4 regions of the Aurantimonas litoralis genome follow, and region 3 is predicted to be linked to each of the others. Evidence: riboswitches for the same ligand, from Rfam matches in the RefSeq annotation. Region 3 holds a riboswitch; each other region holds the start of a gene.
The links. A riboswitch is a leader RNA that binds a small molecule or an ion and turns the genes downstream of it on or off. The one in region 3 is predicted to bind thiamine pyrophosphate.

Region 1: another riboswitch for thiamine pyrophosphate. It lies ahead of thiB (thiamine ABC transporter substrate binding subunit); the one in region 3 lies ahead of thiC (phosphomethylpyrimidine synthase ThiC).
Region 2: another riboswitch for thiamine pyrophosphate. It lies ahead of thiO (glycine oxidase ThiO); the one in region 3 lies ahead of thiC (phosphomethylpyrimidine synthase ThiC).
Region 4: another riboswitch for thiamine pyrophosphate. It lies ahead of thiD (bifunctional hydroxymethylpyrimidine kinase/phosphomethylpyrimidine kinase); the one in region 3 lies ahead of thiC (phosphomethylpyrimidine synthase ThiC).

What each region holds. Positions count from the first base shown of each region.
Region 1 covers NZ_JAPFBM010000001.1:748,148-753,917, forward strand. Annotated here, with positions in the region: gene N7I30_RS03595 (M48 family metalloprotease) at 1-121, opposite strand, end outside; gene thiQ (thiamine ABC transporter ATP-binding protein) at 337-1,071, opposite strand; gene thiP (thiamine/thiamine pyrophosphate ABC transporter permease) at 1,068-2,696, opposite strand; gene thiB (thiamine ABC transporter substrate binding subunit) at 2,727-3,761, opposite strand; TPP riboswitch at 3,812-3,908, opposite strand; gene N7I30_RS03615 (thiamine diphosphokinase) at 4,118-4,759, shown strand; tRNA gene N7I30_RS03620 (tRNA-Arg) at 4,836-4,912, shown strand.
Region 2 covers NZ_JAPFBM010000005.1:327,090-332,859, reverse strand. Annotated here, with positions in the region: gene fabB (beta-ketoacyl-ACP synthase I) at 1-293, shown strand, start outside; gene fabI (enoyl-ACP reductase FabI) at 308-1,153, shown strand; gene N7I30_RS13475 (thiamine phosphate synthase) at 1,182-1,853, opposite strand; gene N7I30_RS13470 (thiazole synthase) at 1,850-2,647, opposite strand; gene thiS (sulfur carrier protein ThiS) at 2,692-2,889, opposite strand; gene thiO (glycine oxidase ThiO) at 2,886-3,863, opposite strand; TPP riboswitch at 4,013-4,138, opposite strand; gene N7I30_RS13455 (DUF2937 family protein) at 4,199-4,711, opposite strand; gene N7I30_RS13450 (LysR substrate-binding domain-containing protein) at 4,837-5,730, opposite strand.
Region 3 covers NZ_JAPFBM010000003.1:222,894-228,663, reverse strand. Annotated here, with positions in the region: gene N7I30_RS08590 (GNAT family N-acetyltransferase) at 1-306, opposite strand, end outside; gene N7I30_RS08585 (polysaccharide deacetylase family protein) at 303-1,085, opposite strand; gene N7I30_RS08580 (hypothetical protein) at 1,161-1,337, opposite strand; gene thiC (phosphomethylpyrimidine synthase ThiC) at 1,447-3,255, opposite strand; TPP riboswitch at 3,377-3,504, opposite strand; gene N7I30_RS08570 (septal ring lytic transglycosylase RlpA family protein) at 3,815-4,204, opposite strand; gene N7I30_RS08565 (alkaline phosphatase D family protein) at 4,426-5,770, opposite strand, start outside.
Region 4 covers NZ_JAPFBM010000001.1:803,293-809,062, forward strand. Annotated here, with positions in the region: gene N7I30_RS03815 (transglutaminase family protein) at 1-132, shown strand, start outside; gene N7I30_RS03820 (GGDEF domain-containing protein) at 225-1,412, shown strand; gene thiD (bifunctional hydroxymethylpyrimidine kinase/phosphomethylpyrimidine kinase) at 1,426-2,238, opposite strand; TPP riboswitch at 2,282-2,380, opposite strand; gene glgB (1,4-alpha-glucan branching protein GlgB) at 2,465-4,693, opposite strand; gene treS (maltose alpha-D-glucosyltransferase) at 4,690-5,770, opposite strand, start outside.

The DNA of each region.
Region 1 (5,770 bases), on a different contig from region 3:
AGAGGCCATCCAGCCCCGCTTCGATCGTGGTGCAGGCGCCGGTCGCCAGCAACGCGCCCAGCGCGACACCGCCGATCATGCGGCGCACAAGGCGTCCCGCACGACCAGGACCGGAGTTCATTGCCATCGCTGCGATCGTCGCCCCCACAGAACCGCTTCGCTTCCCGAGACTCAAGGCTTATCCGAACCGCTGTCACACGGGTTAGGATCGATCAGCAACAGATTTCGAAAAAGCGCCGCCGCTTTGCCTCGTGCCTTCCCCTGTCCGCTACCGGGAAAATCCGCCGGAAATACGTCAGTCGCGAAGTTAGCCGGCCGGTCCCTTGTCGGCCCGGGTTAAGGTCGTTCCGCAGGCGCAACCGTGCCGAGATAGCGCGCCACCCGCGGATCGCCGTCTCCGGCCAACAATGTACGCGTCGGCCCGATCGCCGCGATCTCGCCGGCGTCGAGAAATGCCGTCCGGTCGGCGTGGCCGACAGCATCCTCGGGATGGTGCGTGACCATGACGATCGCCGGCGGATCCGCGTGCCCTACCCGCAATTCGGTCAGGATCGCCAGCATCTCGCGGCGAAGAGCAGGACCAAGCGCCGCGAAGGGCTCGTCGAGAAGGAGAAGCGGCCGATCCCGCAGGAAGACCCGCGCTAGGGCCACGCGTTGCCTTTCGCCGCCCGACATCTCGGCCGGATGCCGCTTGGCGAAGCCCGCCAGCCCGACCGCGTCGAGAGCCGCCTCGACGCGGCGTCTGTCCGCAGCAGCCACCCGCAGATCGGGGGCGATGCCGAGGGCGACATTGCGGTAGACGTCGAGATAAGGAAACAGATTGTTGTCTTGGAAGACGATGCTGAGCGGGCGTTCCGCCGGCGCGACACCAGCCATTGCGCGTCCGTCAATGGCGATCGTGCCGGCGGAGGGCGCAGCGAACCCCGCGACGAGGTCGAGCAGAGTCGACTTGCCGGCACCGCTCGGACCGATGACCGCCAGCCATTCGCCGGCCTCCACCGCAAGATCGAAGCGCATCTCGCTGCCGCCATGGGCAAAGCGGACATCGTCGAGGACGAGGGCCTTCTTCATGCCGGATGGTCCCTTTGTGCAAGTCCGCGCTCGGCCAGCGCCATCAGCGACAGGCACAGGATGCCGAGGAGCAGCGCCAGTCCGGCCGCGTCGGCCGTGCGATAGCTGCCCATGCGCTGCAGCAGGAGATAGGGCAAGGTCACCAGGTCCTGGCTGCCGAACAGGGCGATGGCGCCGAGATCGCCGAGCGAGATCGCCAGGGCGAAGGCAAAGCCGAGGGCAACCGGCGCGCGCAAGACCGGCCAGTCCACCACCCGCAGTCGCGACAGACCTGCAAGGCCGAGGCTGTCGGCCAACCGGCCAGTCGCCTGGTTGGCCGACGCCAGCGCCGGCCCGACGATGCGCACGATGAAAGGCACGGCCATGGCGGCGTTGGTGGCGACCACGACATAGGGCGCAGCGGCAAAGACGTCGGTGACCTGCCGCAGCGCGAGAAACCAGCCGGCCCCGACCACGATGGGGGGAACGACGAGCACGAGACTGGCCGTCGTCTCCAGCCCGTTGCCGAGCGCCTGCCTGCGTGAAGTCAACCGGTCCCCGGGCGCTTGGCGCAGCGCCTCGACGGCGAGGACGATGGCCAGCGAGACGGCCATCGCAAGAAGCGCGGCAGCCGTCGCAATGACGATGCTGGTGATCGCGGCACGATGGACCGCCGGATCAGCCAGCAATCGCGCCAGGTCCGCTTCCAGTCCGCGCACCGCCACCGCGACGAAGGGCGCCAGCACGAAGCCGATGCCGAAGAGCAGCACGAGCGCGTCCAGCACCGCACGTACGGGACTGCGGCGATCGTAGCGCAATGCGCGGCCGCCCAGGCCGAAACCGGCGGCGACATCACCGCCAAGCCGGGTCGCCAGCCACAGGACGATCACCGTCAGGCCGATCTGGACGAGCGACAGCGTGATCGCACGGCCGGGATCGAAGTCGTAGCGCAGCGACTGGTAGATCGCGACTTCCAGCGTCGTGGCGCCCGGCCCGCCGCCCAGCACCAGCACGAGAGTGAAGCTGGTGACGCAGAGCATGAAGATCAGGCTCGCGGCCGCCGGCAGTGCACCGCGCAGGGCCGGCCATTCGACAAGCCGGAACGTGGCCAGTGGGCTCAGCGACAATTGCCCGGCGAGCTTCCAGCTTTCGGCCGGCACGCGGTCGAGCCCGGCCAGCATCAGCCGGGCGGCCAGCGGCAGGTTGAAGAAGACATGGGCGATCAGGATGCCGGAGAGACCATAGATGTCGAGCCGCGCCAGTCCGATCGCCGCGAAAGCATCGGAGACGAGACCGTTGCGGCCCCAGATGGTGAGGATCGCCAGCGCGCCGACCAGCACGGGCAGCACCTGCGGCAGGAGAAACAGGCGCAGCACCGCACGGCGACCGGGAAAGCGGGCACGATGCAGGGCCAGTGCCAGCGGGATGGCGCCCACCACCGACAGGAGGGTCGACAGCACCGCCTGCTCGAGGGTGAACAGAACGACGCCGAGGAGATAGCGATCGCCGGCCACCGCCCGAAAATCGGGTACGGCGCCGGTCGCAAAGAGAAGCACGACGAAGGCACCGGCCAGAAAGCCGACGAGGATACCGGCAGCGCCGAGGCCGAGGCCGATCCGCCAGGCACGATCCGCAGCACCGGTCATGAACGCCTCACCGGGACGCGCGCTCGATCGTCAGCGGCCGATCGCTTCGAGCCATTCCTGCGTCCATGCCTTGCGGTTCGCCGCCACGGTTTCCGGATCGATCATCAGGGGCGTGTCCACCAGCACCAGGCGGCCAAACGCTTCAGGCAGATCGATGCCGTCCGCGACCGGCAACGTCCAGTTGGTGGTGGGGATCAGCGACTGCACCTCGGCGGTCAGCATGTAGTCGAGGAAGCGCGTCGCCAGTTCGGCTGTCTCGGTCGTCTTCAGCATCGCCGCCACCTCGATCTGCAGGTAGTGGCCCTCCGCGAAGGCCGCGGCCTGATAGCGGTCGGTGTCTTCCTCGATCATGTGGTAGGCGGGCGATGTCGTGTAGCTGAGAACCATCGGCACCTCGCCGCTCGTGAACAGGCCATAGGCCTCGCTCCAGCCTGGCGTCACGGTGAGAATGCGCTTCGACAGCTGCGCCCATTTGGCGGCGGCCTCGTCGCCATAGACCTTCTTCATCCACAGCATCATGCCGAGGCCCGGTGTCGAGGTCCGCGCGTCCTCGATGGCGATCTTCACCTCGGGATCGCCATTGACCAGATCGTCGAGGCTCGCCGGTGGTTCGGCGATCGCTTCGCTGTCGTAGACGAAGGCGAGATAGGAATAGTCGTAGGGGACGAAGATATCGTCCGAGAAGCCGGTCGGCACGTCGAGCCCCGAGAGATCCGCCCCGCTCGGCGCGAACATGCCGGTCGCCTTGGCCTCGGGGATGAGATCGGTGGTCAGGCCGAGGACGATATCGGCTTCGGTCGAAGGGCCTTCAAGCTTGAGACGATTGAGGATCGCGACGCCGTCCTCGAGACCGACGAACTGCAGGTCGCAGGCGCACACGTCTTCGAAACCCGCCTCGATCTTCGGGCCCGGCCCCCATTCGGGCGTGAAGCTCTCATAGGTATAGACGGTGAGCACCGGCTTGTCGGCCTGGGCGACCGCTCCGGTAATGCCGGCCAGAAGCGCGGTGGCGCAAACGCCGAGATGGCGAACGGAGAGCGGCGGGAGGAAGACGGGTCGGGCCATTGTGGTGCCTTTCAAGACGGCGGCCTTCGAAACGAAAGCATCCGCGAAACACCCGCCGACGCCCGCATCCCTCCGCCGGTATGAGCCGGATCAGGTTCGACGGGTCGGCATGCGCCTCTCAGCCCGAAGGCACCCCGTGTGAGCATGGGAAGACTTAGAGGTCACGCCGCTTGCCGGCAAGGGCAGCCGCACCTCTGGACCAAGGGACAGCTCCGCCCTGCCCCAATGCCGAGCCCTCGCGTCGGACCGCAAGGCTGCGTCCGGCGCGGCAGGCAGGCCATGCCTCCCCGACGATCCGAATGCAATGTCGCGGCAGCCGATTGGCGTTTGCGGCCCGATGCTGTAGGCGAGCCGCGATGTCGCGCTTTTCCATTCTCCTTGCCGGCCATATCGCCCCCACCCCTGCGCTGATCGATGCGGTGGAGGGCACACGGGTCATCGCCGCGGATGACGGCCTGCGCCATGCTGGGGAACTGCAGGTGACGCCGGAACTCTGGGTCGGCGATTTCGATTCCAGCCCGCCGCGGCCGGCGATCGAACTGACCAGCCTCCCCCGCGAACCCTATCCTCGCGACAAAGCGATGACCGACGGCGAGATCGCCATCGAGGCGGCGCTGACGCGGGGCGCGACCGGCCTGTTGCTGGTCGGCGCGCTCGGTGGCCCGCGCAGCGACCACGCCTTCGCACATCTGATCCTGGCCCTGCGCTATGCCGCCCGCGGCATCGACGTGGAGTTGTTCGACGGCATCGAACGCGCCTGGCCGCTGGGACCGGACCGCCGAGCCTTCGATCTTGCGCCCGGCACGCAGTTCTCGATCCTGAAATTCTCGGATCTTTCTGGCTTGACGATCTCCGGCGCGAAATGGCCGCTCGACGCTGTCGACCTGCCATTCCACTCGATCCTCACACAATCGAACGAAGCGCTGGGGCCGATCGCCGTGACGATCCGCGAGGGCACGGCGCTGCTCGTCGCCCAGGCCGATCCCAAGGTCCGCTGATCCGCAATATCGCCGCACAAGAGCTTCGCGAGCAGACTTGGCGAACCCTGCGCCTTCGACTAGGTTGCGCGCGGTCGGTCCCGTAGCTCAGCAGGATAGAGCATCAGATTCCTAATCTGAGGGTCACTGGTTCGAATCCAGTCGGGATCACCAATTGCTTTGCGCCCTGCGGCAGGGCCATGCGATCTCCTCGCCGCGTACCCATGCACGGGGATATACAAGCTACAACCGAATACACCGCGTTGAGCAGCCACTGATCCCAGTCTGTTAATGTGCCGATTCTCCCAAAGCGTTGCTTCGATTGCTAGTGCTGACGCTGGCCTCGCACACTTCGGCACGATGCAACGCCCCGCCAGCGCGCCTTCAACGCACCGGTTCACCGTGAACTCCCCGTAACCGTTAAGTATTTTAGTAAGCAGGGGTCATCTAACACTCTATCCAAACAAGGCCACTTGCATCTGCAGTGAGGGGATGGGATGTGTGCGCTCAGAAATACAACGCGAATCTGTTTATGACGTGAGATGCAGGCCAACCGGTGATGTTGCACCTTAATTGTCTCGGGGTATCGGCGGAGTGAGAGCACTAGGTCGCGGCCAACAATGGTGATGCTTACAGCCGGAGTTCGCCGTAAGCATCCGTCCCTGAATTGACGCTCTCTCCTTATGTGGTCCATCCGCCTGCGTCGTAGATCAAAGGACCAGTCCAAACAGTGAGGCCATCCACTCAGGATGGATGAGCCAGAAAGAACCAATCCAAAATACATGCATACATTCATGGACTTCATGAGACGGATCTTTGCGTGGCATCACTGGATCCCCATTAGTATCGACCTGCGCCGCTCGCCTTTTGATCTTCGCCCGCTAACGGCTACGTCTGCTCCGACGCTGATACAGCGAGGGGGCCAGAATCGTTCTCGCATCCTCATGTCGGCCGAAACCAATGTTGAGAATTCGTCAGCAACGCAGAAGGCGCTCCAACGCCCGGCGGAGAGGACTGCCCGGCGTCCGCACG
Region 2 (5,770 bases), on a different contig from region 3:
AGGCGATCCGCGAGGTCTTCGGCGACAACATCCCGCCGATCTCCGGCACCAAGTCGCTGACCGGCCACAGCCAGGGCGCCACCGGCGTGCACGAGGCGATCTACTCGCTCCTGATGATGAAGCACGGCTTCCTCGCCAAGAGCGCTCATATCGACGAACTCGATCCCGAGTTCGAGGGCATGCCGATCCTGCGCGAGCGGGTCGACAATGCGAAGATCGACCGGGTCCTGTCGAATTCCTTCGGCTTCGGCGGCACCAATGCCTGCCTCGCCTTCCAACGCGTGACGGACTGAGGTTTGGTGGGCACATGACCGATCTGATGAAAGGCAAACGCGGGCTCATCATGGGCGTCGCGAACCACAATTCCATCGCATGGGGCGCCGCCAAGGCGCTGGCGGCGCAGGGCGCGGAAATCGCCCTGACCTATCAGGGCGAGGCCTTCGGGCGGCGCGTGCGCCCGCTCGCCGAGGAGATCGGCAGCAAGCTGGTCATCCCCTGCGACGTCGAGGACACCGATTCGCTCGACCAGGTCTTCGCGACGCTGAAGGAGGAATGGGGCACGATCGACTTCGTCCTCCACGCCATCGCGTTCTCCGACAAGAGCGAACTCAAGGGCCTCTACGCCGACACGACGCGGGAGAACTTCACCCGCACCATGCTGATCTCCTGCTTCTCCTTCACGGAGGTCGCCAAGCGCGCCGCGGAGATCATGACCAATGGCGGCTCCATGGTGACCATGAGCTACGGCGGCGCCGTGCGGGTCATGCCGAACTACAACGTCATGGGTGTCGCCAAGGCCGCGCTCGAAGCCTCGGTGCGCTATCTCGCCGCCGATTTCGGACCGCGCAACATCCGGGTGAACAGCGTGTCGGCCGGACCGGTGCGCACGCTGGCCGGCGCTGGCGTCTCCGACGCCCGGCTGATGTTCAACTTCCAGCGCCGCAACGCGCCGATGCGCCGCAACACCTCGATCGAGGAAGTCGGCGGCGCGGTGCTCTACCTGATGTCGGAGCTGTCGAACGGCGTCACCGGCGAGATCCACTATGTGGATTCGGGCTACAACATCATGTCGATGCCGTCGCTCGAGGAGCTGAAGGCCCAGGAACACCGCAAGGCGGTCGTCGAGGGCGAGGACGAGAGCGGCGGCAAGTAGCCGCCCTCCCCACTCACAGCCTCAAAGCCTATCGCCGGTAGGGCGCGGTCGCCGCGAGCCATTCGCGCGCCCGCGCTTCCGGGTCCGCGGCCCGGGTCACGTCGGTGACCACCGCGGCGCCGTCGGCGCCCTGCGCGAAGACCTGCGGCAGCCGCTCCACGGTGATGCCGCCGATCGCCACCAGCGGCAGATCGCCGATACGCTGGCGCCAGACGCCGAGACGCTCGGGCGTCTGCGGCGCCCATTTCATCACCTTCAGCTTGGTCTGCCAGACCGGCCCCAGCGCGACGTAATCGGGCTCGGCGGCCAGCGCCACGGCGAGCTCGGCGCTGTCATGGGTGCTGATGCCGAGCTTCAGGCCCGCCGCACTGATCGCCGCCCGGTCCGCCTCGGCCAGGTCCTCCTGCCCCAGATGGACGACATCGCAGCCCTCCTCGATCGCCAGCCGCCAGAAATCGTTGATCACCAGCAGGCAGCCATGGGCCGCGCAGACATCGCGCGTGCGGCGGATCTCCTGCCGCAGCCTTGCCGCGTCCAAGTCCTTGGCGCGCAATTGCAGGAGCTTGACCCCGACCGGCACCAGCCGCTCGGCCATCTCGGCATCGTCGACGATCAGGTAGAACGGATCGAGCCGTAGCCCCGTCCCCGGCCGCTCCTCGGCACCGCGCTCCCCACTCCGATGTCCCTCCGCCCGGCTCATCGCGAACCTCCCGGTCCGCCGACATCGCCGAGCATCGCCTGCCCCAGCATCGGCGTCGAGGGCGCCGCCATGTCGCGCGGCGCCATCGGGTCCGCCTCGAAGGCCAGCCGGCCGGCCTCGACCGCCAGGGCAAAGCCCCGCGCCATCGCCACCGGATCGCCGGCCTTCGCGACCGCCGTGTTCAGGAGCACGCCGTCATAGCCGAGCTCCATGGCGGCGGCCGCCTGCGACGGCAGGCCGAGCCCGGCATCGACCACCAGCGTCACGTCGGGAAAATGCGCCCTGAGCTGGCGCAGGCCGTAGCGGTTGTTCAGCCCGAGCCCCGAGCCGATCGGCGCACCCCAGGGCATCAGCACCCGGCAGCCGGCCTCGACCAGCCGGTCGGCGACCGACAGATCCTCCACCGTGTAGGGCAGCACCTCGAAGCCCTCGCCGGTCAGGATGCGGGCCGCCTCCACCAGCCCGAACACGTCGGGCTGCAGGGTCTCGGCGTCGCGCACCACCTCCAGCTTGATCCAGTCGGTGCCGAAGATCTCGCGGGCCATCTGGGCCGTCGTCACCGCCTCGCGGGCCGAATGACAACCGGCCGTGTTGGGCAGGACGTCGAGGCCGAGGCCGCGGATCAGCTCCCAGAAGGCCTGGCCGGCCCGCGCCTCGCCGGATTCGCGGCGCAGCGAGACGGTGACGATACCGGCCCCGGACGCCTTGATCGCATCGGTCATCATCTGCGGCGAAGGATAGAGCGAGGTGCCCAGCATCAGCCGCGAGGCGATGCGGCGGCCATAGATGTCCATGCCGGTCACGGCGTGCGCCGTGTCGGTGTCGATCGTGTCCATGCTCAGCCTCCCTTCATCGGGGCGATGATCTCGATGGCGTCGCCCTCGGCAAGCCGCACCGTCCCGCGTTCGGTCTTCGGCACGAAGTCGCGGTTCAGCGCGGTGGCGACCACGGCGCCCTCATAGCCCAGTTCGACGAGCGCCCGGTCGAGGGTGGCGGCCTCGACGCTGCGCTCCTCGCCATTGACGGAAATTCTCATGATGCGTCCTTCAGCGTCTCTGCGAAGATTTCGGCGGCGGCCTCCGCCGCCATGGCCGGCGACAGCAGGAAGCCGTGGCGGTACAGCCCGTTCAGGCTGATAACCCGGCCGCTCCGCGTCACCTTTGGCAGATTGTCGGCATAGGAGGGCCGCAGGCCGGCGCCGGTCTCCACCAGCTCGGCCTCGGCAAAGGCGGGATGCAGCGCATAGGCGGCGTTGAGCAGCTCGACGGTGCCGCGCAGGGTGATGCCGCGATCGTCGTCGCTTTCCAGCATGGTCGCGCCCACCATGAACAGCCCGTCGGCGCGCGGCACGACATAGATCGGCGAGCGCGGATGCAGGAGCCGCACCGGCCGCGCCAGCGACACCTCGTTGGTGCGCAGCAGCACCATCTCGCCGCGCACCGCCCGCAACCGCGGCAGCTCCGGTCGCGCCGCGATGCCGCGCGCATCGACGATGCGATCATGGTCGAGGTCGGCGGCCGCGACGCGGCTGCCGAAATGCAACGCCACGCCGCGTTCGAGCAGCCGTTCGGCCAGCGCCTCCAGCGTGCGGCGCGGATCGAGATGGGCTTCCTCGGCAAAGAACAGGCCCTCGCCGAAACGGCCGGCGAGATCGGGCTCCAGCGCGGCGATCGCGTCGGCGTCGAGCCGCTCATGACCCTGCGTGCGGCGGGCGAAGCGGGCAAGGTCCGCGCGGTCGCGCCAGGGCGCCAGCACCAGCGTGCCGTGGCGCGCGACGTCCGGTACATGCCGCGACCACCAGTCGATCCCCGCCAGACCCGGCGCGACGATGGCCGCATCGGCGCTCTCGGCCTCGCAGTGCGGCGCCAGCATGCCGCCGGCCAGCCACGACGCGGCGGCGGTGCCAAGCTCGGGCGCCGCCTCGTACAGCGCGACATCGGCGCCCCGCTCGGCGAGTTCCAGCGCGGTGACAAGCCCGGCAACGCCGGCCCCGATGACGGCAACCCGCATGGTCAGGCCCCGCCGATGCAGCAGGCGTCGTGCAAACAGGCGACCCGGTCGGCCATTGTCTCGATCCTCCTCGACGCGTCTCGGAGATCCGGGTGATGGGCAGGGGAAAGATCGGCGGCGCGGCGCTCGCCGGCGGCGAACCGCATGCCATGGCCACCGCATTCCATCCCTCCGCCGGTCTCAACCGGATCAGGTTCGAAGGGTCGCCACGCGCTCACGCCTTTCGGCGGCCGATGGCCTCTCAGTTCCCTGCCGGAACTCCCCTTGGATGGACGGAATCTGTGCCTCCCAGGCGGCGCTGTCAACGCCGCCGCGCCAAGATCGCGGTCGCGGGCTCAGCTCGACGGCAGCCGACGCTCGCGGCGGCGTCGGCGCATGCGCGCGGCGCCATGGCCGCCGGCGCCGATCGCCCAGCCGAGGGCGAAACCCGCGACCGCCAGAAGCAGCCCCTCGACGGTGATCGGCAGGGCCGGCCGATAGTCGGCGGCGGCCCGCTCGGCGATCTCCCAGTCCGGATCGCCGGCCGCGACGAAGGGGCGGAACAGGGGCGCCGATTCGGCGACGCTGCGATAGCGCCGCTCCACCGCGTCATACCGTGCGATCGTCTGTTCGGCGTCCGTGCCCTGGCGCGCGACGAAGGCGTCGCGGTTCTCGCGCAACCGCGTGACGGCCTCGCTGCGCGACAGGTCGGAGGCCGCGGCACTGGCGTCGAAACGCTCGACGACCTTGCGCAATTCATCGACGGCGCCACCGAGGCGCTGCAGATATTGCTGGGTGAATTCCAGCGACTGGCTGGAGACGAGCCCGAGAAACAGCGCCGCCACGACGCGGATGATCAGCCCCGGCATTCCCTCATCCTCCCTCAAGGCTCCCCAACGCACCGGTCGCACAGAATGACCGCCGGCCCCGCGTCAGACGACGCGCCCCCGGCCACGATACGCCTGCTGCCTGATCATACCAGTCCCCGCGCCTGTCAGGCGAACAGCCGGGTGCCGCGTTCGGCGATGGCGCAGAAGCTGGCGGTCACATGGGCGGCCAGCGCATCGGCGACCGGGCCGGCGCCGTCGCGGCGGGCCAGCGTCATGCGGTAATTGCCCAGCGGCGGCAGGCCGCGCTCGGCGCCCAGCTGCACGATGTCGTCCGACACGACGCTGATCGGCAGCGGCGCGATGGCCAGGTCGGCGGCGACGGCCGCAAGCTGGCCGGTGCAGAACTCGCTGGTATAGGCGACGCGGTAGTCGATATCGCGGGCGTCCAGCGCCGCCAGCGCCATGCCGCGCCAGGCGCAGCCGGCATCGGCGAGGGCGAGCGGCAGCGGCGTTTCGGCCACGGCGAGCCCGCCGCGCGCGCCCACCCAGACCAGCGGCTCGGAATGGATGTAGTCCGGCCCGTCGAGGCGTTCGTCGTGACTGTAGACGGCGAGATCGAGCTCCCCGGACCAGCAGCGCCGCCGCAATTCCTCGGTGCGGTCCAGCCGCACCTCCACCTCGACCTTAGGATGGGTCCGGGCGAAGCGCCGGAGGATTTCCGGCATGGCGACCACGCCGTTGTCATTGGGCACGCCCAGCCGCACGCTACCCTCGCAGCAGGGCGACAGGAAGCGCGAGAAGGCCTCGTCGTTCAGCTTCAGGAGGCGGCGGGCATAGCCGAGGAAGATCTCGCCGTCGGCGGTCAGCGCCACGCTGCGGGCGTCGCGGCGGAACAGGTCTCGGCCCACCATGTCCTCCAGCTTCTTCACCTGCAGGCTGATCGCCGACGCGCTGCGATGCACCCGCTCGGCGGCCCGCGAGAAATTGCCGGTGTCGGCGATCGCCACCATCGTGCGGGCGAGGTCCATGTCGAGATTGGGCAGACTGGGGGTCAGCACAGGCGGAGCCTCCTGTTAGCGAAACTTGCCGCTAGGCTTA
Region 3 (5,770 bases):
CGAGCGCAGCAGATCGTCGCCGGTGCCGTCGCCGCGATAATCGGCGAGGAGATACCAGGAGGACAGATCGCAGAAGCGCCGCAACTGGCCGCCGATCATGCGGTCGCTGTAGATCGTGCCCATGAAGCCGACGATATGCCCGCCATCCTCCACCAGCCAGCCGCGCTCGACGCCCTCCGGCCGCCAGGGATAGTCGAGCAGCCGGGCCCAGCGCTCGCGCGGGATCCTGGCGTTCATGTGGGTGTGCAGGAGTTCGACCACCGCGGCGATGTCGCCGGCTCGTGCGGGTCGCACGATCGCGCTCATCGGACCAGTTCGTCCGTCGGTGCGCCGGCGAACAGTGCCCCCGCGTCACGCCATCGGACCGCCGGATGAGCGGCGAAAAGGGCCAGCAATTCGTCGAGAAACGCCCAGGTCTCGGCGTCGTGGTCGAGATGGTGGGTGAGGATGCCGAAGGGCTCGGCCGGATCGCTGCGCCCGAGCCGCCGGTCGGCAAGGCGCTCGGCGGCCAGCCGGACCAGCTTGTCATGCCCGGCGAAACGGGCGCCGCCCTTCCAGGTGAGAAGATCGAGATGGGCGTTCACATGGCGGCAAGCCACGTGTGGCGAGACGGTCTGCCGCGGCCCGAACACCGAGATGCCGGCATAGCCCATGGCCGGCAATGCCTCGGCCACCGCCGGCTCGATCCGATTCCAGGGCGGCACCATCACCGGCACGAAACGGTCGCCGAATGCCGCCGCCAGGCGGCTGCGCCCCTCGTCGAACTCCGTCAGCACCTCGGCCAAAGGCCGGTCGCCGCCGCATTCCACGGCGCGTCCGCCGGGCGCGGCATGGTTCCTGTGGGCGTGGCCATGCTGGAGGACGGTCAGGAGCGGATCGCCGCGATGGGCGACCAGGCTGTCCGCCAGACCGGCCGGAATGACCGCCAGCGCCAGCGGTGCGGCATGGCGGTGCGCGGCGGCGACCAGCGCCTCGAGCGCCGGCGTCGCGGCAATCGCATCGTCGTCCCGCCACCACATGTCGATCCGCCGGTCGGCATCGTGCCAGGCGTCGAGTTCGCTCAGAAGGTCGTCAGCGTTCCGCATGGCGCGGCTTTAGCGGCGATCGGGCGTCCGGGCAATTGCTGCGCGGCGCGACCGATCGGCCAGAGCAGGAGACGGTCAGTCTCTTTCTTCGTCTTCCTCGGCGTCCTGTTCGTCGTCCGGAACATCGGTGCCGATCAGCCGCTCGTCGGGCTCTTTGCCGGCAAAGGAATTGTCGGTGCGCTGCAGCGCATTGTCGAGGACGCCGCCATCGGCGGGCTTTTGATCGTGTCTGGGGGCCTTCGGATCGGCCATGGTGCGTTCTCCTGATGCAGTCGAACGCCTAACCACCCGAAGGCCCGCCCCGTTCCACCTTGGGGACACGGGAGGCGGCAGCGCGCCGCCGCCTCCGTTTCGCTGCGCCCTACTCGGCCGGCACGTCGCCGGCGGGCATGTAGAGATCGCCGCCTTCGCGATATTTCTGCGCCATCTTCTCCATGCCCTCCTTCTGCGCCTCGGCGCGGATGTCGTGGGAGATCTTCATGGAGCAGAATTTCGGACCGCACATGGAGCAGAAATGCGCCACCTTGTGCGCCTCCTTGGGCAGCGTCTGGTCGTGGAAGGAGCGCGCCGTCTCCGGGTCGAGGGAAAGGTTGAACTGGTCCTCCCAGCGAAACTCGAAGCGCGCCCGGCTCAGCGCGTCGTCACGCAGCTGCGCCGCCGGATGGCCCTTGGCGAGATCGGCGGCATGGGCCGCGATCTTGTAGGTGACGACGCCGACCTTCACGTCGTCGCGGTCCGGCAGGCCCAGATGCTCCTTCGGGGTGACGTAGCAGAGCATCGCCGTGCCGAACCAGCCGATCATCGCCGCCCCGATGCCCGAGGTGATGTGGTCGTAGCCCGGCGCGATATCGGTGACCAAGGGTCCGAGCGTGTAGAACGGCGCCTCGCCGCAGACCCGCATCTGGCGGTCGACATTCTCCTTCACCTTGTGCATCGGCACATGGCCCGGCCCCTCGATCATCACCTGGCAGCCCTTGGCCCAGGCGATCTTCGTGAGCTCGCCCAGCGTGTCGAGCTCGGCGAACTGCGCTGCGTCGTTGGCATCGGCGATCGAGCCGGGGCGCAGGCCGTCGCCCATGGAGAAGGACACGTCATAGGCCCGGCAGATATCGGCGATCTCCTCGAAATGCTCGTAGAGAAAGCTCTCGCGATGGTGGTGCAGGCACCACTTCGCCATGATCGAGCCGCCGCGCGACACGATGCCCGTAGTGCGGTCCACCGTCAGCGGAATATGGGACAGCCGCACCCCGGCATGGATGGTGAAATAGTCGACGCCCTGCTCGGCCTGCTCGATCAGCGTGTCGCGGAAGACCTCCCAGGTCAGGTCCTCGGCGATGCCGTTCACCTTCTCCAGCGCCTGGTAGATCGGCACCGTGCCGATCGGCACCGGCGCATTGCGGATGATCCAGTCGCGGATGTTGTGGATGTTGCGGCCGGTGGACAGGTCCATCACCGTGTCGGCGCCCCAGCGGATCGCCCAGACCATCTTCTCCACTTCCTCGGCCATCGAGGAGGTGACGGCGGAGTTGCCGATATTGGCGTTGATCTTGACCAGGAAGTTGCGGCCGATCGCCATCGGCTCGACTTCCGGATGGTTGATGTTGGCCGGGATGATGGCGCGGCCGGAGGCGACCTCGTCGCGCACCCATTCCGGGGTGATGAAATCCGGGATCGCCGCCGAATACGGCTCGCCGTCGCGCTCCAGCGCGCGCTTGGCCTCGGCACGCCCGAGATTTTCGCGGATCGCGACGAATTCCATCTCGGCGGTGACGATGCCGGCGCGGGCATATTCGTACTGGGTCACGGCGCGCCCGCCCGTCGCCCGGCGCGGTGCGTTGCGAACCGGAAATTCCGGCGTCAGCTTCTCGGCCGGCAGATTGCCGTTGTCCTCGGGCTGCACCGCGCGGCCCTCGTAGAATTCGGTGTCGCCGCGGGCCGCGATCCAGCTCTCGCGGATGCGCGGCAGGCCCTTGGCGATGTCGGTCTCGACCTGGCTGTCGGTATAGGGGCCGGACGGATCGTAGACGATGACGTCGGGCTCGCCCGCGGTCGGGTGCACGGTGATCGCGCGCATCGGCACGCGGATGTCGGGAAAGGCCGTTCCGGCCAGGTAGATCTTGCGGGAGGCCGGCAGCGGGCCGGCGGTGACGGTGGGTGTCACGGCATTCATCTTGGTTCTCCAGTCGCGCTCGCGTCGGAGATCCAGTTCTGCTTTCGGTGATCGAAAACTCTCGTCGGCCTGTCGGATCGCCCCTGTTGTCGGGGGCTTGGCCCGCATTGCGGGCCGGAGAGGTCGGCGGCTTTCCCATCCCTACGCCAGTATGAACTGGATCAGGTTCGTAGGGTCGCCGCGCGCTTCGCCGATGATCGGCAGCCGTCGGCCTCTCAGTTCCTTGCCGGAACTCCCCTTGGACGAGCGGACGGTAGCAGTCCCCGTGGGGGTGTCAACAGCGGTTGCAGCGGTCGTTACCGAACACCGGCGCGAGACACGAAGAGGCAGAGAGAAGGAAGACGGGAAGCAGGATCGGCAGCGGCCGATCGGGACATCGCGGCGGCGATGCAGGCGATGCGCCGCGGGCCGGGACGACCGGGAGGTGGTCAGGGGTAAAGCCCGAGCCAGAGCCCGCGATGCGTGTCGCGGGCGGTCCGCGGCGCAAGCGGCGCCGTCGGACGAGATGTGTCACATGCGGGCGGCCAGCGCCCCGTCATGCGGCGGCAAAGCCGAGACCCTAGAGGATGTCGAGGCTGACCTTGGCGGTGCCCGAATGGATCATGCCGATCTTCGATGCCGCGGCGCGCGACAGGTCGATGATCCGGCCGCCATGATACGGGCCGCGGTCGTTGATGCGCACGACGACGGACTTGCCGTTGCGACGGTTGGTGACGCGCACCTTGGTGCCGAAGGGCAGCGTCTTGTGAGCCGCCGTCATGGAATTCATGTTGAAGCTTTCGCCGTTCGCCGTGCGGCGACCATGAAAGCGCTTTCCGTAATAAGAGGCGGAACCCGAGGCCGCGGACTTCGTTTCGGCTACGACCGGAGTGATTGCGGCGGAGTACGAACCGACCATCGTTCCGGCGAAAAGCGCGGCCGCGAGAGCGGCCTTCGGCAGAAACTTCATTCTTGGCATGTCCTTGAGATGCGACGTTTGCGACGCCGCTTCCTTCGTCAATTCCTGTGACGAGAAAAAGGACGGACTCTGGCAGCAATAGGGTCTTTCTACGACAGCGGAACTTTTCGGGCCCTGGCGTATCGTCCTGAGCCCAAACGAGGAATTTCCGTCCGAGCCCTGTACTGAATGCGACAGCGATGTCGCATTCGCGCCGATGTCGCCTTAACCGGTCAGACTGCCAGCTTCGGGGTCCGGCCGCTGTCTTCGAGTTCCCATTCGGCCTGCCAGTCCATGCCGTCCTGCGACAGGACGAGGTAGTTGCGCTCGCTCGTATAGGTCGCGCGGCGCGAGGGCAGCGGCCGCAAGCGGATTTTCCGGCCGCGCAGCGGGCTCTCGCCGACCCGCGCGAGAAGGCCGAGCGCAAACGGATAGGCCGGCCCGGGCGCCGGATGGGAAATGCCGGACGCGACGAGCTGGTGCATCACACTCCCGTTCAGAAGCCGCATCTCGCCGCGCGTCGCCAGGTGGATTTCGCCGGAGACGACCACGAGCCCGCCAACGGCCCGCTCGGCGCGATCGGCCAGGCATTGCAGACAGCGGATCCATTCGCGCCGATGTGCCCGGCTCTGCCACTGGTCGCGCAGATCGTCGGACAGCTTGGCGACCCGCGGCACGATGCCGGCGACCAGCTCCGCCCAGCTCAGGCGCGGCCCGAGCACCGGCACGCTGGACATGAGCACGATCCGGTCCGGCTCCGGCGTCGTTTCCAGCGCCGTTTCGAAGCTCTTCCATCCGACCGGCCCCATCACCCTGTCGGGACGGCGTTCGCTGCGCAGGTCCGGCGCGAGGATCGTCAGGCCCGGATAGCGCACCGCAACGCCCAGGCTGCGCGCCTGCCGGTCCAGCGCGATCGCCGGCAGATCGGCCTCGTCCGCCGCCAGCTGGAAGATCAGGAACATTTCGCGCGCCGCCTCGAACAGACCGCGCCCGACGGGACTGTCCAGCAGCGCTGTCGGATGGCTGCCCCAGCCGTCGATGATGTCGTGGTCGTCCCACATCGACACGGACGGCACATGGGCCGACATCGCGCCCATGGCGGGCCGGGCAAAGCTGATCAGATAGCGCTCGAAATAGAAGCGCCGGATCGCCGCGCGCGCCTCCTCGGTCAGCGGGACGGTCCCGCGCTCGTCGGGCTTCAGCGTGGTCCAGCGGCGCACATCCGGATGACAGGCCAGGACGTCGTCGGCATAGAGCTGGTCGCCGCCCTGCAGCATCAGGGAGAACGGCGCGCGGTCGTGCTCGGCGGTGAGCCGGGTCCACATGGCGTCGCGCTCGGCGATGTCGCGCGTGAGATCCCCGTTCTCCTGGCCATTGCAGGAGACATAGGCGATGCGCGCCGCGCCGCCGTCGGGGCTGACGACGGCATAGTCGGTCTCGTCGATGCGGTAGGAGCTGGCGGTGCCGGCTGGCAGCGAGAAATCGTAGCGCCAGACCGTGCGGCCGAACCTTGTGGCCAGCGCAATCGGCTGCGTCGCCTCGCCCGCAGCAAACAGGTCGGGCGCCGCGGCCGCCTCG
Region 4 (5,770 bases), on a different contig from region 3:
ATCGTGGCCATGGGCCGTGACTATGACGACGTCGCCCCGGTCGCGGGTGTCGTCGTGACCGCGGGCCACCAGCAGACCTCGCATGCCGTCGACGTGGTCCCGCTGGACGGCGCCACCGCCGCGAGCGACTGAGGCTTATTGCGGACTCATCGTTGCAAGTCGTAACGAAGCGTCGACATCTTTCGCGCTAGTATCCCTACGTCATCTTCGTTTTTCGCGGGCACATGCAGATCCATACCCCCACGATGCTCCTTGTCCTGAGCGCGCTCTGTCTCAGCGCCAGCCTCTGCCATCTGGTCGAGTGGCGGAATCTGCGCGAGACGGCGCTGCTGTACTGGAGCGCCGGCATGGGTCTGATCGCGCTGGCTGCGGCCACGGCGCCGCTGCGGGTGTTCGAATTCTATGCGGTGGCCATCGGCGGGGCCAATGCGCTGCTGCTCGCAGGCTACGCGCTGCTCTATGTCGGCTTCGCCCGGTTCTGCGATGTCAAAACCAGCCTCTGGTGGTATGCTGGGCCAGTCGTCTGGCTGCTGTTCTACGGGCTGTCCCCGGCGGCAGAGAGCGTCGAGGCCCGGGTCGCCGTGATCTCGACCATTTCCGCCTTCTATTCGCTGGCCATCGCGCTGACCCTGCTCAACCCGACGGCCCGCAGCGGCCCGGCGCTGATCCTCAGCGCGGCCTTCGGTGCGCATGGCCTGTTCTGCGCCCTGCGCGTGATGCTGGTCGGCCTGCCGGCCGCCGTCTCCGACCAGCAATTGATGACCGGCTTCCTGTTCACGCTGGTGATGACCCAGGCCATCCTGATGATCGGCGTCAGCACCTATCTCGTCATCGCGATGGTGCGCGGACGGCATGAGCAGTCCCTGCGCCGCCTGTCGGAAACCGACTTCCTGACCGGCATCGACAACCGCCGGGCCTTCACGACCAAGGCGACCGCGCTTCTCAACGACGCCGATGCCGGCGACGTCGCCCTGCTCCTGTTCGATCTCGACCGCTTCAAGAAGATCAACGACGATCATGGGCATGGCTGCGGCGACGAGGTCATCAAGCTGTTCGTCGACAGCACCGCCGACCATCTGCGTCCGACCGACGTCTTCGCCCGGCTCGGGGGCGAAGAGTTCGCCGCCCTCGTCCGGCGACGCGACAAGCACGAGCCGGCCGTCATCGCAAGGGCGATCGTGCGCGGATTTGCCAATCAGGCCCGTACCGTCGGCGGCCGGTCGATCGCGGCCACCGTCAGTGCCGGCGTGGCCACCAACGAGGCGAACCGCGACCTGAACGGCCTGCTCACCGCCGCCGACCAGGCGCTCTACCGCGCGAAATCCATGGGCCGCGACCGCGTCGAGGCCGTCGCGGTGGACGTCCCGAAGGATGGACCGCCCGCGGACGACGCCTTGCTGCAGGTCTCCTGAGCCGAGCGCCCAGCTACCAGTGACCGTGGAAATGGTGCGTCGGACCGTGCCCGGATCCGACGTCCAGCCGGTCCGCCGCGCCGATGGCACCCGCGACATAGGCCTTGGCGATCCTCACCGCCGCGAAGGCGTCGCCGGTCAGCGCCAGCTGCGCCGCCAGCGCCGAGGACAGGGTGCAGCCGGTGCCATGGGTGTTGCGGGTTTGAACACGCGCGCCCTCGAACCATTCGCGCTGCGTTGCCGCCACCAGCAGATCCGGGCTGTCGTCGCCGCTCAGATGGCCGCCCTTCAACAGCGCCGAGCCGCAGCCCAGCGCCTGCAGGCGGGTCGCGGTCGCCTCCATTTCGTCCCGGTCGGTGGCTTCCTCCGCATCCAGCAGCACGGCCGCCTCCGGCAGGTTCGGCGTGATCATGTCGGCAAGGGGCACGAGTTCGCTGCGTAACGCCGCCACGGCCTCCTCGGCCAGCAGGCGATCGCCGCCCTTCGCGACCATGACCGGGTCGAGAACGACGTTTCGCGCCTTGTTCCGCTTCAGCGCATCCGCGACGGCATGGGCGATGTCGGCGGTGGCGATCATGCCGATCTTCACCGCATCGACGCGGATATCGGCGAAGACCGCATCGATCTGGCGGGTGACGAAGTCGGGCGAGACCAGTTCGACGCCGCTGACGCCCCGGGTGTTCTGGGCGGTCAGCGCGGTGATGACGGCCATGCCGTAGACGCCGTTCGCCGCGAAGGTCTTCAGATCGGCCTGGATGCCGGCCCCGCCGGAGGGGTCCGAGCCGGCGATCGAGAGAACGTTGCGGATGGTGGACTGGCTTGGCATCGCGGTCGGCTCCTGGCCGACGACGAGCCCGACGGAGCATGTGAGAGACCCCGCCGCGACTCCCTCCGCCGGCATTATCCGGGTCAGGTTCGAAGGGTGCATCTCAGCCCGCCGTTTCCGGCAGGCGCCCCCGTCACGCATTCGGTTCTACGCGGTCGCCGCCTTCATGTCAGCAGCGCCCGCGACGGGACGGCGGCGACCGGCCGCCGTCCCGCCTTCCGGCCGATCAACCTTCCTGCACCAGGACGATGGTGCCGAGCGGCGGCAGCGACAGGGGGATCGAGTAGGGCCGGCCGTGCACCGACACCTCTTCGGCGTCCTTGCCGCCCATATTGCCGACATTGGAGCCGCCGTAGATCTCCGAATCGGTGTTCAGGCGCTCGACCCAGCGGCCGGGCAGCGGTACTCCGATCCGGTACTCGTGGCGCGGCACCGGCGTGAAGTTCGACACGATCAGCACCGGATTGCCGGCCCGGTCCTTGCGCATGAAGGCGATGACGCTCTGCTCGACATTCGACGTGTCGACCCATTCGAAGCCGGCCGGATCGCAGTCGAGTTCGTAGAGCGCCGGGATCTCGCGATACATGGTGTTGAGATCGCGCACGAGGCGCCGCATGCCCTCGTGACCGGGCTGCTCTAGGAGATGCCAGTCGAGGGAGCGGTCGTGGTTCCACTCGCCGACCTGGCCGAACTCGCCGCCCATGAAGATCAGCTTCTTGCCGGGATGGGTCCACATGAAGCCGAAATAGGCGCGCAGATTGGCGAATTTCTGCCACTCGTCACCCGGCATCTTGCCGAGCAGCGAGCCCTTTCCGTAGACCACCTCGTCATGGCTGAGCGGCAGGACGAAGTTCTCCGAATAGGCGTAGACCATGCCGAAGGTCATATGGTGGTGGTGGTAGCGCCGGTTGATCGGGTCTTCCTGCATGTAATGCAGGGTGTCGTGCATCCAGCCCATGTTCCACTTGAAGTGGAAGCCGAGGCCCCCGGCGAAGGTCGGGCGTGACACGTCCGGGAAGGCGGTCGATTCCTCGGCATGGGTCGTCGCCTTGGGATAGTACTCGCCGACCCGCTCGTTGGTGTCCTTCAGGAACGCCATGGCCTCGAGATTCTCGCGCCCGCCATGGATGTTGGGCTCCCATTCGCCGTGCTCGCGCGAATAGTCGAGATACAGCATCGAGGCGACCGCATCGACGCGCAGGCCGTCGATGTGGAAGCGGTCGAGCCAGTAGAGACCGTTGGCGACCAGGAAGTTCTCCACTTCCGGCCGGCCGTAATCGTAGATCAGCGTGTTCCAGTCCTTGTGGAAGCCGCGACGCGGATCGGGATGCTCGTAGAGCGCGGTGCCGTCGAACTGGCCGAGGCCATGGGTGTCGGTCGGGAAATGCCCCGGCACCCAGTCGAGGAGCACTCCGATGCCGGCTTGATGCAGCGCATCGACGAGGCGTGCGAAGCCTGCGGGCGATCCGAAGCGCGAGGTCGGCGCGTAGAGGCCGATCGGCTGGTAGCCCCAGGACCCGTAGAAGGGATGCTCGGAGACCGGCAGCAACTCGACATGGGTGAAGCCCATGTCGCGTACATAGGGCACCAGCTCGGCGGCCAGTTCGTCATAGTCGAGATAGGCGTTGTCCGGACCGCGCCGCCACGACCCCAGATGCACCTCGTAGATCGAGATCGGCTTCTCGCGATCCTGCCAGTCGGCCGCATGGGCCTGGAATTCGTCGTCCTTCCATTCGTGCTCGACGAGCCCGTCGACGATGGAGCCGGTCGACGGCGCCATCTCCTGCAGGAAACCGACCGGATCGGTCTTCAGCGGCAAAAGGTTTCCGTCGGCGCCGATGATCTCGTATTTGTAGACCTCGCCGCGCCCGACGGCGGGGATGAACAATTCCCACACGCCGCACTCGTGGCGCTTGCGCATGACATGGCGGCGACCATCCCAGGAATTGAAATTGCCGACCACGGACACGCGCCGGGCGGCTGGCGCCAGCACCGCGAAGGCCGTGCCCTCGACGCCGTCCATGATTGTCGGATGGGCGCCGAGCTTCTCATAGAGGCGGTAGTGATTGCCTTCCGCCAGCAGATAGACGTCCTGCTCGCCCAGCACCGTGCCGAAGCGATAGGTGTCCTCCTCCTGCCAGCGTTCGCCGCCATGCGTGAACTGCAGGCGATAGGCGTCGTCCGGTTTCAGGCCGGACACGTAGCCCGAATGGAAGCCGTCGGCACCGCCCGCTTCCAGCTCGCCCAGGAGCTTGCCCGCCGTGTCCACGACCGCGGCCGTCTCGGCACCGGGCCGGAAGACGCGCACGATGGTGCCGCCGTCGGCCTTGCGCGGTCCGAGCACGCCGAAGGGATCGCCGTGAATGCCGCGGCCGATGGCATCGATCTGATGCGCGTCGGCGCGATGGTCGGTCGAAGCGGCCGCTCCGCGCGATGAGGAACTCGTCAGCGTCATTTCAAAACCTGTCGTTTCTCGAGGAGCGCCACGATTCCCCGCAGCGGGATCGACAGCCATGCGGGGCGCATCGTCGCTTCGTAGCGCAGTTCATAGAAAGCCTTCTGGAGCACGAAGAGATCCAGCAACTGCCCGGTCGCCGGGTCGGCAAGCGACATGCCGGAGGCCTCGCTCCAGCGCGCAAGGAAGGTCTCGGTGACCTCGTCGCGCCAGCTCTCGGCCATTTCGCGCAGCCGCTCGACGGTGCCCTCGTCGGCGGGGCCCGCCTTGTCGCGAGCGGAGAAGGCGGCGTAGTCGAAGGAACGGATCATGCCGGCCACGTCCCGCAGCGGCGAGGATTTGCGCCGCCGCTCTTCCAGGTCGCGGCCCGGCTCGCCCTCGAAGTCGAGGATCGCCACGTCGTTCTTGGCGACCAGAACCTGGCCCAGATGGTAGTCGCCGTGGATCCGGGTGCGGTGCGAATTGACCGTCAGCTTCATGAAGCCGTCGAACCAGGTCAGGATGTCCTTCTCGGCCCCGAGCAGGCGATCGACGTCCAGACCGATGCCGTCGCCGGCATTGTCGCGCATGCGGCGCAGCACGGTCAGCGCATCCGTCGCCTCGCGCTTGGCTTCGGCCAGCATCTCCGCCAGCGACGCCGTGTCTATCGGCTCCGGATCGAAGGCCGGATCGCCGGTGACCGTCGCCAGCGCCGCGTGCATCTCGCCGGTCCGCGTGCCCAGCACATCGCCGACATCGATCTGGATGGCGAGCTTGAGATCGCTCATCGGCGCGATCTCGGCACCGTCTTCCGTGGCCGGCTCGTTGGAATAGGCGTGGTCGCGCAGATAGCGCGCCAGCGCATCGGTGACGACGGTCCAGGCGTCGCCCTGGTTGCGGACCTGCTCGAACAGCGCCGCGATCGCCGTGCGGCTGCCATCCTCGCGCACCAGTTCGATCGAGCCGAGCAGCGCGGGCGCGGCCTCGAAATCGGTCTTCTCGGTGAGGAAGCGGGTGATCTCGAGTTCCGGCTGAACACCGTCGCGCAGGCGGCGGTAGAACTTCAGGATCGCCTCGTCACCGACAAGGACGGAGGTG